DNA from 4 places in the Cobetia sp. 14N.309.X.WAT.E.A4 genome. Region 4 is predicted to be linked to each of the others. Evidence: predicted binding sites of a transcription regulator. Region 4 holds the regulator's gene; each other region holds the start of a gene.
What was found. The regulator PhoB, encoded in region 4, activates phosphate uptake and scavenging genes when phosphate is short. The targets are predictions, from matches to a motif close to TGTCATANNNNTGTCANA.

Region 1 (3,463 bases), on a different contig from region 4:
GGCCATCGGACGCCAGGGTGCTGGCTCGAACAGGCTGCCGGAATAGCGATAGCGAGCCCCGGCGTCCCCCATCCATACCTGACGGCGAGGGATGGGATGCGTCTTGCCATGCACGCTCAAGCTCGGCCGCTGCCAGTCGAGCGTGGTATCCAGCGTGACCAGTGCCTGGTCGGCCTGCAGGGGAGTCAGAGCGGCTGGCTTGAGATAGAGCGGGTGCAGTGGATGGCGATACCAGCCATGGGCCAGTGTCTGCCAGTCGTCCGGCAGGCCGGCCGGTCGCTGTCCGCTTGGCGGGGTGCGGGAAGGGGCGTGTTGAGGATGCGTGGCGAACAGGTCGCCGGCCTCGGAGGATATCGTCATGAGGCGAGCTTGCCAGAGCGAATTGACTGTCGGCAAGTCGAAGGTGGCCTGCCGCCGACAGAGCGTGCACTGGGCTCAGAGTCCTGTCAGGGACTCAAGACTCAGAATGGCCACTTCAGCCAGCCCGAGTCCCAGCAGCGCCCCCGCCAGTACGTCACTGACGTAATGCAGTCCCAGGATCACGCGGGAAAGCGCGATCAACATGGCAAGCGGCGTGACGAGAATGGCCAGTTCCGGTAGCTGCTGAGCCGTCAGGCTGGCAAACAGCACCGCATGCAGTGTATGGCCACTTGGAAAGCTGTAGCGATCCAGCGGTGGCATGGTGCATTGGATGGTCGTGAAGGTGATGAAGGGGCGTTCCCGGCACAGCCGGGTCTTGAGGGCGCGATACAAAAGGGCGCCGGCCCCCGCCGCCAGTCCGAATTCCAGCATCAACCAGCCACCTTGCACGTGATGGAAGGGCAGGCTGAGTGTCAGCAGCAACCAGACGGGCCAGTCACCGAGGCGCGAGACCACGCGAAAGAGGGTCAGGATCGGCCGATACAGCGCCAGACGTGCCACCTGGCGACACAGCCGCCACTCCAGCAGGTCGAGTCGCTCAAAGACGGGAAGGCTGCGATCGTGCATCGGGCTTCTCCTCGGCGAGGCGTAGACAGGCAAGAAAATGCTCGGCGACCTGGCTCCAGGCCATGGGCTCGACGCGTACACGGGCCGCTCTTCCGAGACGTGCGATACGCGCTGGTCGCTGGCAGACTTCCACTGCCTGTTCGATGAATCTGTCCGGCTGGGTGCAGGGGGCCAGCAACCCCTGGTGGTCATCGCGGATCACTTCTGCAGCGGCCGCGTAGTCGAAGGCCACTACGGCCAATCCACTGGCCATGGCTTCCAGCACCACGTTGCCGAAGGTCTCCGACAGCGAGGGGAACAGGAACAGGTCGGCACTGGCGTAATGGGCAGCCAGCGCCTCGCCGGTCTGGAAGCCGGCGAAGATCGCCTCCGGCAGGCGTTGCTCAAGGCGTTCGCGCAGCGGGCCATCGCCCACCAGTACCAGCGCGATATCCGGCTGCACGGCCTGCATGGCCTCGTAGCTGCGAATCAACAGCTCGATGTTCTTTTCCGCCGCCAGGCGGCCGACATGCAGTGCGACGGGCTGCTGAGGGCCGACGCCCCACTGGCGACGCAGCGCTTCACTGCGATGAACGGGCGAGAAGCGCTGACAATCCAGCCCGCGTCCCACGACCCGGACATGCTTGAAGCCCTGTTGCGCGAGAGTGGCGGCCTGGGTGCGTGTCGGGACCAGTGTCAGGTTGGCGGCATTGTGGAAGTGCTTCAGCCCCTGACGTACCAAGGGGCGTAGCGCCCTGAGATGATAGTGGGTGCTGTACTGGTCGAAATTGGTATGAAAGCCTGCCACCACGGGCACGCCGAGGCGACGCGCGACCATCAGGGCACTGACCCCCAGCGGTCCTTCGGTGGCGATGTAGATGACGGAGGGCGGATGCTGGCGCCACAGGGCCGTCAGCCGTCTCAGGGCAGGGGCGCCGATCTGGACGGTGTCATAGCCCGGAAGACGGAAGCCGCGTACCTGAAGCTCCTGCGCGACTCGTGGTTCATGGCTGCCGTCGCGGGGTGCGGGCCGCACGAGCTGCAGCTCGCAGCCACGCGTGATGAGTTGATCGCACAGATGGCTCAGCGTGTGAGCCACGCCATTGATTTCCGGGTGCCAGGTTTCACTGACAAAGGCGATACGCTCCATGACGGCTCCTGATGACCTTTGAACGAAGTATTGGCCATGGGAGTGACGCCTGCATAACAGCGAGGTGACGAAGTGATGACACCCCACGCAGGTGTCGTTGCAGCCGCGGTCACTCCAGCGGGCAATCTCCCGCGGGCAATCTCCAGCAGGCAATGCTGCCAGGAGGCAGCGGATTCAAGGCGGTCACAGGTCACAGCTCAAAAACCAATCACGCTGGCCGAAACTGACACGGGGGCGACAGGCGCGGCATGAAGGACGCCGTGGGCGAGGCATGCCCGACGCTCGTTTGGCAAGGCGAGCCCCTGAAGGGCTCGCCAGTGAGACCGGCAGCCCCAGTTTCAGCGTTTCTCGAGCAGCTCGCGTGGATTGATCGGCTTGCCGCCATGGCGCACGTCGAAGAGCAGCTCAGGCTGGCCGTCATTGCGACGTGCCACGCGACACAGCGGGGTGCCCGGCGTGACCTGCTGACCGACCTTGACCAGTATCTCTCCGCACTGCGCCAATACGCTCTGCAGATTGCCTGAATGGTGGAGGATGACCACATTGCCCAATTGCCGCATGTTGTCGGCAAAGCGGACTTCCCCGCTGGCCGGCGCGCTGGCGACCCCATTGCTGGCCGTGCGAATCCGCATCGGGGCCAGTTGGCCATTGCGGTTGGTGCCGAATTCGCTGATGACTTCGCCGGCGGCAGGCCAGCGCCACGATTGACGCGGTTTCTTCAGCGGACCCGGATCCGGGCGTGCCACGAGACTGCCGCCGCTGGCACGCGCATTGGAAGCGCTTCGGCTGGGGCCACCATTGAGGGGAACCGAGATCAGGGTGCCGACTTTCAGGTCATTGGGGGGAAGCCCCGGGTTGGCGGTCTGGATGCGCTGAGGATTGGCACCGAAGTAACGGCCTATCTTCGAGTAGGTGTCCCCAGGGCGCAGCTGATAGCGATAGGGGCCACCGGAGGGGGCACGCTCACGCGCGGTGGGCACCAGGATGCGCTGCCCGACCTTGAGGTCACGGATCTTGACGCCGGGGTTGAAGCGGGTGAGGCGCAACAGGGGAATGTCAGCGTCGCGTGCGATCTGCCCCAGGGTGTCGCCTTTCTGGATCGTGATCCATTGGCCTGCCGGTGAGCCGGAGTAGCTGCCGGTGGCGCAGCCTGTCAGCCACAGTGCCAGGCTCAGCCACGCCAGTCGCCGCAGCGGCGCGCGAGATGTCCTGTGGAGAAATGTCGAGATGGCGCCCACGGCCAGGCGCACAGCGCCCAGCGGCTCGTGGGGCATGTCAGAGTTGTTCAATGTCGTGTCCTGCACGTGACAGTCGGGCATCCTTGTCCTTCCAGACCTGATTGAGCCA
Region 2 (3,463 bases), on a different contig from region 4:
CGATCTGGATCGTCGGGTCGTCCTGCACCAGCGCCAGATAGCTCTTCATCGCCGCACTGGCGCGACCGATGCTGCGGTTGACGTACTCCCGCGTGGCGTCGTGCTCATGCTCGACCAACGCCGCCAGTTCGGCATCTTCCCCCACCTGCGCCTCGCCACCCACCTGAATCGGGCGTGCCTCTGTCTGGCCACTTACCACCCGCCACTGGCCCGAGTCATTGCTCAGTTCAAGATCCATCACGCCCACATGGCTGCCCCAGTGCCCTGGCATCATCGCCGGCACCCCATTGAGGGTGCCCTTGGCGATATCGGCCCCCGGCACCTCGGCAAATTCCTCGCTGGGGAAGACCGCATGGGCATGCCCGAAGGCGATGCCATCGATGCCTTCCACCTGCGAAAGGTAATACACCGAATTCTCGGCCATCACCCGGTAAGGGTCAGTCGAGATGCCGGAGTGCGGGATGGCGATCACCACATCCGCGCCCGCCCGGCGCATCTCGGGTACCCAGCGCCTGGCGCTCTCGGTGATGCCCTCAGCCACAAGGCGCCCCTTGAGGTGCTTGCGATCCCAGGTCATCACCTGCGGCGGCGCAAAGCCGATATAGCCGATCTTCAACGTCTGAGCGTTGCCCTCACTGTCGGTGAAGGCATGGGGGGTGATCTGATAAGGCGTGAAGTACGGCTCGCCGGTCGTGGCATCCAGCAGGTTGGCGTTCACATAGGGGAACTGCGCGCCGGACAGCGCCCGTTCGAGATACTCGAGCCCGTAATTGAACTCATGATTGCCGATGTTGCCGACATCGTAATCCAGCTGATTCATGACCTTGTAGGCCGGGAAGACATCACCCTCCTCGAGACCTTCCGCCGCCATGTAATCGCCCATCGGGCTGCCCTGAATGAGGTCCCCGTTGTCCAGCAGCACGCTGTTGGCCACCTCGGAACGCGCCTGCTGGATCAGGCTCGCCGCCCTCACCAGGCCGATGCGCACGCTGGGACGATCCTTGTAATAGTCGTAATCCATCACGTTGGCGTGGATGTCGGTGGTCTCGATCACCCGCAGTGACAGCGTCGCGGCATTGGCTGGCTGAGCGATCATCACGACACCCCCAATGCTGGCCAGACCGAGGATGGCTGCCCGCAGGCGACGCATTGCACGCGGACGCCGGGTGTTCCCCGCAGCCTCTTTGGTACCAGAGGCCGGCTGACCTTTTCTTCCGGATGATGCATTCGCCATCTCTCACTTCCTTGTCATGGGGGGATGTTCCTGTGGCCCTTCAGGGCATCGCTCCATTATTCAGATGCCGACGCCTCAGGCAACTGGCGGTCCCTGCCCGCCAGCCAGCCGATCCCCGCCATCAGCACGCTGAGGGAGGCACACACCATCAATGCCAGCTGCCAGTCACCCTGCCGATCGTAGAGCGCCCCGATCAACGGCGGCCCCATGGCCGCGAGCAGATAGCCCAGCGTCTGCGCCATGCTCGACAGCGACGCCGATTGCATGGCATCGCGCGCTCTGAGCCCCATGAACGACAGGGCGAGAATGAAGCTGGCCCCGGAACTCGCGCCCAGCAACAGCACCCACACCAGCGCCCACCCCGGCATCAGCCACAGCCCGATGAACCCTGCCAGCGACATGCAGGGCGTCGCGAAGGCGATCAGACGTTGATCCTTCAGGCGCGGCATCAGAGGCACCAGAATCAATCCCGGCAAGGCCGAAGCCAACTGCAGCAGGCCGTGCAACGATCCCGCCTTTTCGGGGGAAAAGCCGTTGTCCGCCAGCATGCTCGGCAGCCAGCTGTTGACGGTATAGAACAGCAGCGAATTGATCCCCATGAACAGCGTCACCTGCCAGGCCAGTGGCGAGTGCCACACGGCTGCCTGACGCACCGGCCGCGCGGCACCCTTCTCGGCTACCTTCTCGGCTTCCTTCGCCGCCGTCGGTAGGGAGCGATGCGACAACTGTGGCCACCACACCACCATCGTCACCACTGGCAGGATGACCACGATGAGCATCGCGAACTGCCAGCCATCCGCACTATCCTGCGCCAGCGGCACCATCACCGCCGAGGCGATGGCGGCCATGATGCCCATGGTCAGCACATAGCAGGAGGTCAGCAGCGCGATGTGTCGGGGAAAGCTGCGTTTGACCAGACTGGGCAACAGCACATTGCCCACCGCGATGCCCGCCCCGATCAAGGCGATCCCCACATAGAGCGCCAGCGTGTTGCCCTGCACCCGCAGCACGATGCCGGCGGCGATCGCCAGCAAGGCGAGGAAGACACTGCGCTCAAGCCCCACATGCCGTGCGAGACGGGGTACCCAGGGGGACGCCACGACGAACGCCAACAGCGGCAGAATCATCAGCAACCCTGCCGCTGTGGCATTGAAGCCCAGCGCCGCCTGCAGACGCTCAAGCAACGGCGCGATACTGGTAAAGGGCGCACGCAGATTCATGGCAATCATCAGGATGCCGGCGATCAACACGGCAGGATGGCTCAATCGCCGAACAGGAGAAGAGTGGCAGAGTTCAGTCATGAGACGCTCGCAGCGAACTTGGAACGGACAGATAGCGGGACGACACATCAAAGGTGAATTCCCGCGCAGATTAACGATAGCGTAATCGCCAATATCGCTGCAGAATTGAGCCATCATGACATCAGATACCTGAAATCAGACAATCTGCGAGCCGACATGTCAGCCACCTCCTCTAGGACCTCCGCGACGCCGATTTCCCTTGCCACGCGAGACGCAACCTCATCGTCGGGAGTCGCCAGCGGTCACTCCTCCGTGCCCTTCTCCAGCAGCGTCTGCGAACATGACCCGGACATCTACGAGATTCCGGCCAGCGCCCTGCATGTGGATACCGGTCAGCAGGTGATGGAAGTCCCGATCCACCAGCATCGCAAGGGACAGCTGGTCATCGCCCTGCATGGCGTCGTGACCAGCCGCGTGCCGGAAGGGCTGTGGATGGTGCCACCGCACAGCGGCGTCTGGATTCCCGGCAACCTGCCCCACAGCAACCACCTGACCCGTGGCGGCCGCGTGTGCCACCTGTTCATCGAGCCCGGAGCGCTCGAGATGCCGAGCCACAGCTGTACGCTGTCGATCTCGCCCCTGCTACGCGAGCTGGTGCTGCGTCTGGCGGAGCTGCCCCAGCCATATCCTGAACAGGGGCCGACAGCGCGGCTGGTCGATGTCCTGCTGGAAGAACTGGCCTGCATGCCCAGCGAACGTCTGCATCTGCCCTTGCCCGAAGACCCGCGGCTGACCCGCATCAGCGATGCCTTGATCAAGACACCGGATGATCGGCGCACCCTGGCCGAGTGGGCGAGCGAACTGGCGATGAGCGAACGCACCCTCGCCCGCCTGATCCAGCGCGACACCGGCCTGAGCTTCAGCCGCTGGCGCCAGCAACTCCACCTGGTGGTGGCGATCCGCCTGCTGGCCGAAGGCATGAGCGTGC
Region 3 (3,463 bases), on a different contig from region 4:
CGATATTGAAGCCTCCGGCTTTGGCCGCGGCAGCTACCCGATCGAGATCGGTCTGGCGCGTACCGATGGCAGCAGCTGTGCCTTCCTCATCCAGCCGCTGGAAGAGTGGGTGCACTGGGACCCCAAGGCTGAGTTGTTGCATGGCATTTCACGCGCCCGATTGGCACGTGAAGGTCGCCCGGTGCGGGAAGTGGCGCAGTGGATCAATGATGAGCTGAGCGAGACACGTATCGCGTACAGCGATAGCTGGGGCTACGACAATACCTGGTTGTCGTTGCTGTTCCATCATGCCGGCATGCTGCCGCATTTCCGGCTGGAAGCGCTGCGCCGGCTGCTGGATGAGGAGCAGCTGAATCGCTGGGCCGAGCTCAAGGAAGCCGTGATCGCCGAAGGCGGCATCCAGCGCCATCGCGCTGGAGATGATGCCCGTCTGCTGCAACTGACCTGGCAGAAGGCCCAGGCCATCGAGCGCAACGACTGAGCGTTCAGCCCGGCGAAAGATGACCGGCGTGAAAGCCCCTGCAGAAGGCAGCCCATCGGGCTGCCTTCTTGCGTTCTGCCAGTCGACGACGGACTCAGGCCCCGCTTACCGCCAGCAGCACCTTGCCAGTGCTGGCGTTGTCCTGCACATAGGCATGCGCAGCCTCGGCGTCCTGGATCGGCCAGCTCTTGTCGATATGCGGACGTATCTCGCCTCGCGCCAGGCGTGGCCAGACGTGGACATAGAGTGCATCCAGCACCATGCCCTTGCCCTTGGGCGAGCGGGAACGCAGGGTCGAGCCGATCAACCGCTGGCGCTTCATCAGCATGCGCCCCAGATCCAGCTCGTCCATGCGTCCGCCCATCAGGCCGATCAATACCATGCGGCCATCCTGATTCAGGACCTGCTGATTGCCTGACAGGTAGCCGCCGCCGACCGGGTCGAGAATCATGTCGGCGCCGCCCCATTCGTTCACGGCATCGACGAAACTGCCATCGTGGCGATTCCAGCCGGCATCGGCCCCCAGCCGCAGGCAGGTGTCCAGCTTCTCCTGACTGCCGACGGTCACGAAGCAGGGGTGGCCGAACAGGCCGCACAGCTGGATGGCAGTGGTGCCGATACCGCTGGCCCCGGCGTGCAGCAGGACGCGTTCCTTGTGCTTGAGGTTGCCCTCGATAAACAGGTTCAGCCAGGCGGTGGCGAACATCTCCGGCAGGGCGGCCGCCTCACGCAGGCCGTAGCCCTCCGGCACCGGCAGTACCTGCAGGGCATTGACCACCACCTCTTCGGCATAGCCTCCGCCTGCCAGCAGGGCGCAGACCGGGTCCCCCACCTGGAAGCGTTCCACGTGTCTGCCCACCTCGAGGATGGTGCCGCTGACCTCGAGACCGAGAATCTCGCTTTCCCCGGCCGGGGGCGGATACTGCCCGGCGCGCTGCATCAGATCCGCGCGGTTGACGCCGGCCCAGGCCACCTGGATACGCACCTCGTCCGAGGCGATACCTGAAGGGGCCTCGGTTTCCTGCCAGACCAGCGCCTCGTTCTCGACGGCTATCGCATACATTCGCTATCTCCTTGGCTTGGCAACCGTGGCTGCCTTGCTGTGATCGCTCCGTCCTCAGACGGATGTCTGTCATCTCACTGTACGGGGACTGTGACGCACCTGTCATGAAGTGGCGCGATTCTGACGTGATATCAAGCCTCTGTTTCAGACTGCGAGTGACGCACCGCGTTGCGCAAAGGAGTGAGCATGATCGATACCGCCCGTGTCATCGCCGCCAAGTATCCCGCCTTTGCCAGGCGCCACCCTCTGATTCGTCGCCCGGCGCTGGCGCTGCTGCGGCGTCTGGTTCACGAGAGCGAGATCAATGCCTTCCTCGCCGAGCATGCCGGTCTGCGCGGTTTCGACTTCATCGACCGTGTGCTCGATCACTTCTCCTTCGCCTACTCCGTCTCCTCGCGGGAGCGCGAGAACATCCCTGCCTACGGGCGAGTGGTGATCGTCGCCAACCACCCGCTGGGCTCGCTGGACGGGCTCGCGCTGCTCAAACTGGTCGGGGAGGTGCGGCGTGACGTGAAGATCGTCGCCAACGACATCCTGATGAAGGTCGAGCCGCTGGCGCCCTTGCTGCTGCCGCTGGACAACCTCAGTCGCCGCGGGTATCGCAGGAGCAGCACCCAGATCTGCGAGGCACTGATGAATGAAGAGGCCGTCATCATCTTCCCGGCCGGAGAGGTCTCGCGCGCAGGGCCGACCGGGCCGCGTGACGGCAAGTGGCTGTCGGGTTTCCTGCATTTCGCGCGCAAGACCAACGCGCCGGTACTGCCGATTCACGTCAGTGGTCGCAACTCGACGCTCTTCTACACCCTGTCATCGATCAACCGTGGCCTCGGCACGCCGCTGCTGGCCCACGAGATGTTTCGCCAGCGCGAACGTCAGCTCAAGCTGCGCATCGGGGAACTGATTCCGCTGGCGCGTCTCGACAGTGATGCCCTGAGCACCAATGCCAAGACACGCCTGCTGCGCAAGCATCTCTATCGCATCGGACGCGGCAAGCGCGGGCTGTTCGTGACCGAGAAGGCCATCGGTCATCCGGAGGAGCGCCAGGCGCTGCGTGAGGAACTGACGCCGTGTGAGCTGCTGGGTGAGACCCGCGACGGCAAGAAGATCTACCTGTTCGATGCCTTTCCCGGTTCCAGCGTGATGCGCGAGATCGGTCGGCTGCGCGAGTTGAGCTTCCGCCGCGTCGGCGAAGGGACGGGAGAGCGTCGTGACATCGACCGTTACGACGCGCATTACCGTCATCTGGTGCTGTGGGATGACGCCGATCTCGAGATCGCCGGGGCCTATCGCATCGGTGAGGTGGGCAAGATCATGGCGGCGCATGGCGAGAAGGGGCTCTACAGCCCGACGCTGTTCCGCTTCACGCCGGAGATGTTCACGCATATGCAGGACGGCCTTGAGCTGGGGCGCAGCTTCGTGCAGCCACGCTATTGGGGGCGCCGCAGTCTCGATTACCTGTGGCAGGGGCTGGGTGCCTATCTGCGCCGTCACCCCGAGATTCGCTGGCTGTTCGGCCCGGTCACGCTTTCCAACAGCTACCCGGAGGCTGCTCGGGCGTTGATCGTCAGCTATTACCGCCACTACTACGGGGATGAGGAGGGACTGGCGCGTGCACGGGCACCGGTCGCGCAGAGTGCACCGGGCAGAGCCGCCCATGAGGCGGAGCGTCTGTTCGATGGTCAGGATGCCGAGGGTGATTTCCGTCGCCTGCGCGCCCAGCTGGACGCGATGGGCGTGACGGTGCCGACCCTCTACAAGCAGTACGCCGAGGTCACCGAGCCCGGCGGCACTCGCTTCCTCGACTTCAGTGTCGATGCCGATTTCGGCTACTGCATCGATGGGCTGGTGATGGTCGATATCCGACGCATCACCGCCAGCAAGCGCAGCCGCTATCTCGGGGAGCCGGCCTGTCGCGATCA
Region 4 (3,463 bases):
CTTGGCCAACCTGCTGTTCATTCCCGGGGCCGTGGCGGGTGCCGTCCTGATGTGGCAGAGCCACTACCGACAGCTGCCTGCCCCGCGCCGCTGAGCCAGGCTTTATCGCGAGCGTTGACGAACGCAGATACCACGACGCCCCGCCGTGACCTCATGCAGAGGGCGCGGCGGGGCGTTCGTGTCAGTGGGGCTGCAACCGTCAGGCAGTCGTCGCGCAGCGACGCTCCGCCGGGAAATGACAACGGAAGCGTGCGCCCTCGCCGGGCAGGCTGTCGATCTCCAGGCGGCCCTGATGGCGGATCAGCACATGCTTGACGATGGCCAGTCCCAGCCCGGTGCCACCAGTGGCGGTGCTGCGTCCCTTGTCGATGCGATAGAAACGCTCCGTCAGGCGCGGTAGATGCACGGGATCAATGCCGTCACCGTCATCCTCCACCTCGACCATCACGCCCTCGCTGGTGCTCTGGCAGCGCAGCGTGATGTGGCAGTCTTCCGGCGTGTAACGCACCGCATTGAAGACCAGATTCGAGATCGCGCTTCTCAGCTCCTGCTCCTCACCCATCAGGGCCAGTCCGGGCTCGACCTCCACCGTGATGACATGCCGCTCCTTCGAGAGGCCTTCGGCATCTTCCCGGATACGTGTCAGCAGCTGTGCCATGTCGATGCGACGTCCTTCGCCCGACAGCTCGTCGGTCTCCAGGCGCGACAGGGTCAGCAGATCCTCGACGAGGTGCTGCATGCGGTCGGTCTGACTCTGCATCTGTCCCAGGCCACGCTGCCAGCGCGGGGGCAGGTCATCGGCATAGTCGGAATAGGTCTCGAGGTAGCCGGCCAGTACCGTCAGCGGCGTGCGCAGCTCATGGGAGACATTGGCCACGAAATCGCGGCGCATTTCCTCGAGACGGTAGAGGCGGGTGACATCACGCACCATCACCAGGCGCTCGTTGTCACCGAACAGGGTGATGGAGATCTGCAGGGTCAGGTTGTCGGAGAGCGGCGATTGCAGGGTCAGCGGCTCACGATAGGCCAGCCGATTGAAGTAATCGATGAACACGGGGTCACGCAGATAGTTGGTGACGTGCTGGCCGCGGTCGTGACTGGCCTTGAGGCCGATCAACTGCTCGGCAGCGCTGTTCCACCACTCCATGTCGCCGTGGTTGTCGAGCATCACCAGGCCATCGCGCATCGCTTCCGAGGATTCCTGGATGCGGTTGAGGATACTGCGCAGTCGCTCCTGCGCCTGACGCTGACCCTTCTGGTAGCGATACAGACGATCGAGCAGATCCCCCCAGACGCCATCGCCGGGCGGCGGCTCTTCATGGGGGTTGGTGATCAGCCAGGTGTAGAGGCTCTTGAGGTGCTTGAGATGGACGAACAGGTACAGCGCCAGCCCCAGCGCCAGGCCCCAGCCCAGCAGGCCGAGCAGTCCGCCGACCAGCCCGAAGCCGCCCGCCAGATAGCCCAGCCGCCATAGCTCGTTCGTCCAGTAGCGCATCCGCGTCTCAGGCCTGGGCGCTGAAGCGATAACCGGTACCGCGGACGGTCTGGATCAAGTGCTGATGCCCCTCGCCCAGCGCCTTGCGCAGACGACGAATGTGCACGTCCACGGTGCGCTCCTCGACATAGACATTGCCGCCCCAGACCTGATCCAGCAGCTGGCTGCGGGTGTAGGCGCGCTCCTGATGGGTCATGAAGAACTGCAGCAGGCGGTATTCGGTGGGGCCGACCTCCAGGGAGTTGCCGTGTGCGGTCACGCGGTGGCTGGCGGGGTCGAGCATCAGACCCTCGACTTCCACCGACTCCTCGACGCCCTTGGGCGTGGTGCGGCGCAGCACGGCCTTGAGGCGTGCCACCAGCTCGCGTGGCGAGAAGGGCTTGGTGATGTAATCGTCCGCCCCGGCCTCGAGCCCCTGGATCTTGTTGTCTTCCTCGCCCTTGGCGGTGAGCAGGATGATCGGCAGCTCCGCCGTGGTCTCGTCACGCTTGAGGCGGCGCGCCAGTTCCAGCCCGCTGGTGCCGGGCATCATCCAGTCCAGCAACAGCAGATCGGGCTTTTCATCGACGACGATGGCGTGGGCGTCCTGGGCATTGTCGGCCTCCAGCACGCGGTAATCCGCCATTTCCAGGGCGACGGCGATCATCTCGCGTATCGAGGATTCGTCGTCGACAATCAGTACGGTCTTGGAGCTCATCGCTAGATCCCATGCAGCAGTCGGCGCACGCGCCAGAATGACAAGTCGATGACGATTACAACCTGCTTATATGACAGTGAGATGACAATGGCCAGCTTGGCAGCTTGCCGCCCGGCTTGCCAGCGAGTCCCTCAACTCTCGCGAGGTGTGAATGTCACGCCTCGCCGCACGAGGAAGGTCGCTGGCAGACCGGATGAGGACTCGGGCCCGTTGGCCGGAAAGAGGGGTCAGGCAGCTGGCCAGGTCGCCAGCGCGATGCCCGCGAAGATCAGCAGGCCGGACCAGTGGTTGTTGAGAAATGCCTGGAAGCAGGGGCCACGCTCCCGCTCGCGAATCAGGCGCTGCTGCCAGACGAAGGTCACGGCCGCCGCGGCCAGCCCCAGCCAGTAGAAGATGCCCAGCGCCAGGTGCAGGCCGATGCCGATCAACACCGCCAGCATGCCCAGCTGCAGCAGACCGATCATCAGCGTGTCGGCGCGGCCGAACAGCACGGCGGTGGACTTGATGCCGACCTTGAGATCGTCATTGCGATCGACCATCGCATAGGCGGTGTCGTAGGCCACCGTCCACATCAGGTTGGCCGCGAACAGCCACCAGCCATAGGTCGGCACCTCCTCAAGCGTCGCCGCGAAGGCCATCGGAATCGCCCAGCCGAAGGCGGCGCCCAGCACCACCTGCGGCAGATGATGGAAGCGCTTCATGAACGGATAGCTGGCCGCCAGCAGCACGGCGACGATCGACAGCAGCACCGTGGTCAGGTTGGTGAAGCACACCAGCACGAAGGCGGCCGCGACCAGCACACCGAACAGGGTCAGCGCCTCGCGCTCCGTGATGCGTCCTGAGGTCAGCGGGCGATCCCGGGTGCGTTCGACATGCTTGTCCCAGTGGCGATCCGCGTAGTCGTTGATCACGCAGCCGGCGGCACGCATCAGATAGACACCAGCCACGAAGATCAGCAGCGTATCGCGGTCCGGTAGCCCATCGGCCGCCAGCCACAGGGCCCAGAGGGTCGGCCACATCAGCAGCCAGGTGCCGATGGGGCGGTCCAGACGAGTCAGGGCGAGGTAATCGGCCAGTTTGGACGGGCGGGAAGCGGATGACGCTGACATCAGGACTCCTGATCGAACGGCAGTGGGGAATCAGAGTTCCAGGGCGTGCTGGAACCGAGGGGTGAAACCTTCCTGGACCAGTACCCGGAAGCGACCATGCGAGAACATCGAGCGGCGCATCCACAGGCTGGCGGTGCGTGCCAGCGGCTGCGTGCTGGCAAG

Region 1: the regulator PhoB is predicted to act here: its motif matches at 2,180-2,197, upstream of OW493_RS02620 (glycosyltransferase family 1 protein).
Region 2: the regulator PhoB is predicted to act here: its motif matches at 1,236-1,253, upstream of OW493_RS11145 (bifunctional 2',3'-cyclic-nucleotide 2'-phosphodiesterase/3'-nucleotidase).
Region 3: the regulator PhoB is predicted to act here: its motif matches at 1,634-1,651, upstream of OW493_RS17000 (NAD(P)H-quinone oxidoreductase).

What each region holds. Positions count from the first base shown of each region.
Region 1 covers NZ_JAPNXT010000001.1:603,093-606,555, forward strand. Annotated here, with positions in the region: gene OW493_RS02610 (alpha-ketoglutarate-dependent dioxygenase AlkB) at 1-360, opposite strand, end outside; gene OW493_RS02615 (phosphatase PAP2 family protein) at 436-987, opposite strand; gene OW493_RS02620 (glycosyltransferase family 1 protein) at 959-2,116, opposite strand; gene OW493_RS02625 (LysM peptidoglycan-binding domain-containing protein) at 2,455-3,405, opposite strand; gene OW493_RS02630 (acyltransferase) at 3,392-3,463, opposite strand, start outside.
Region 2 covers NZ_JAPNXT010000007.1:88,513-91,975, reverse strand. Annotated here, with positions in the region: gene OW493_RS11145 (bifunctional 2',3'-cyclic-nucleotide 2'-phosphodiesterase/3'-nucleotidase) at 1-1,150, opposite strand, end outside; gene OW493_RS11140 (MFS transporter) at 1,291-2,535, opposite strand; gene OW493_RS11135 (helix-turn-helix transcriptional regulator) at 2,692-3,463, shown strand, end outside.
Region 3 covers NZ_JAPNXT010000020.1:5,762-9,224, forward strand. Annotated here, with positions in the region: gene OW493_RS16995 (hypothetical protein) at 1-481, shown strand, start outside; gene OW493_RS17000 (NAD(P)H-quinone oxidoreductase) at 576-1,544, opposite strand; gene OW493_RS17005 (lysophospholipid acyltransferase family protein) at 1,731-3,463, shown strand, end outside.
Region 4 covers NZ_JAPNXT010000004.1:258,713-262,175, forward strand. Annotated here, with positions in the region: gene cysZ (sulfate transporter CysZ) at 1-94, shown strand, start outside; gene phoR (phosphate regulon sensor histidine kinase PhoR) at 200-1,495, opposite strand; gene phoB (phosphate regulon transcriptional regulator PhoB) at 1,503-2,192, opposite strand; gene ubiA (4-hydroxybenzoate octaprenyltransferase) at 2,420-3,301, opposite strand; gene OW493_RS08090 (chorismate lyase) at 3,332-3,463, opposite strand, start outside.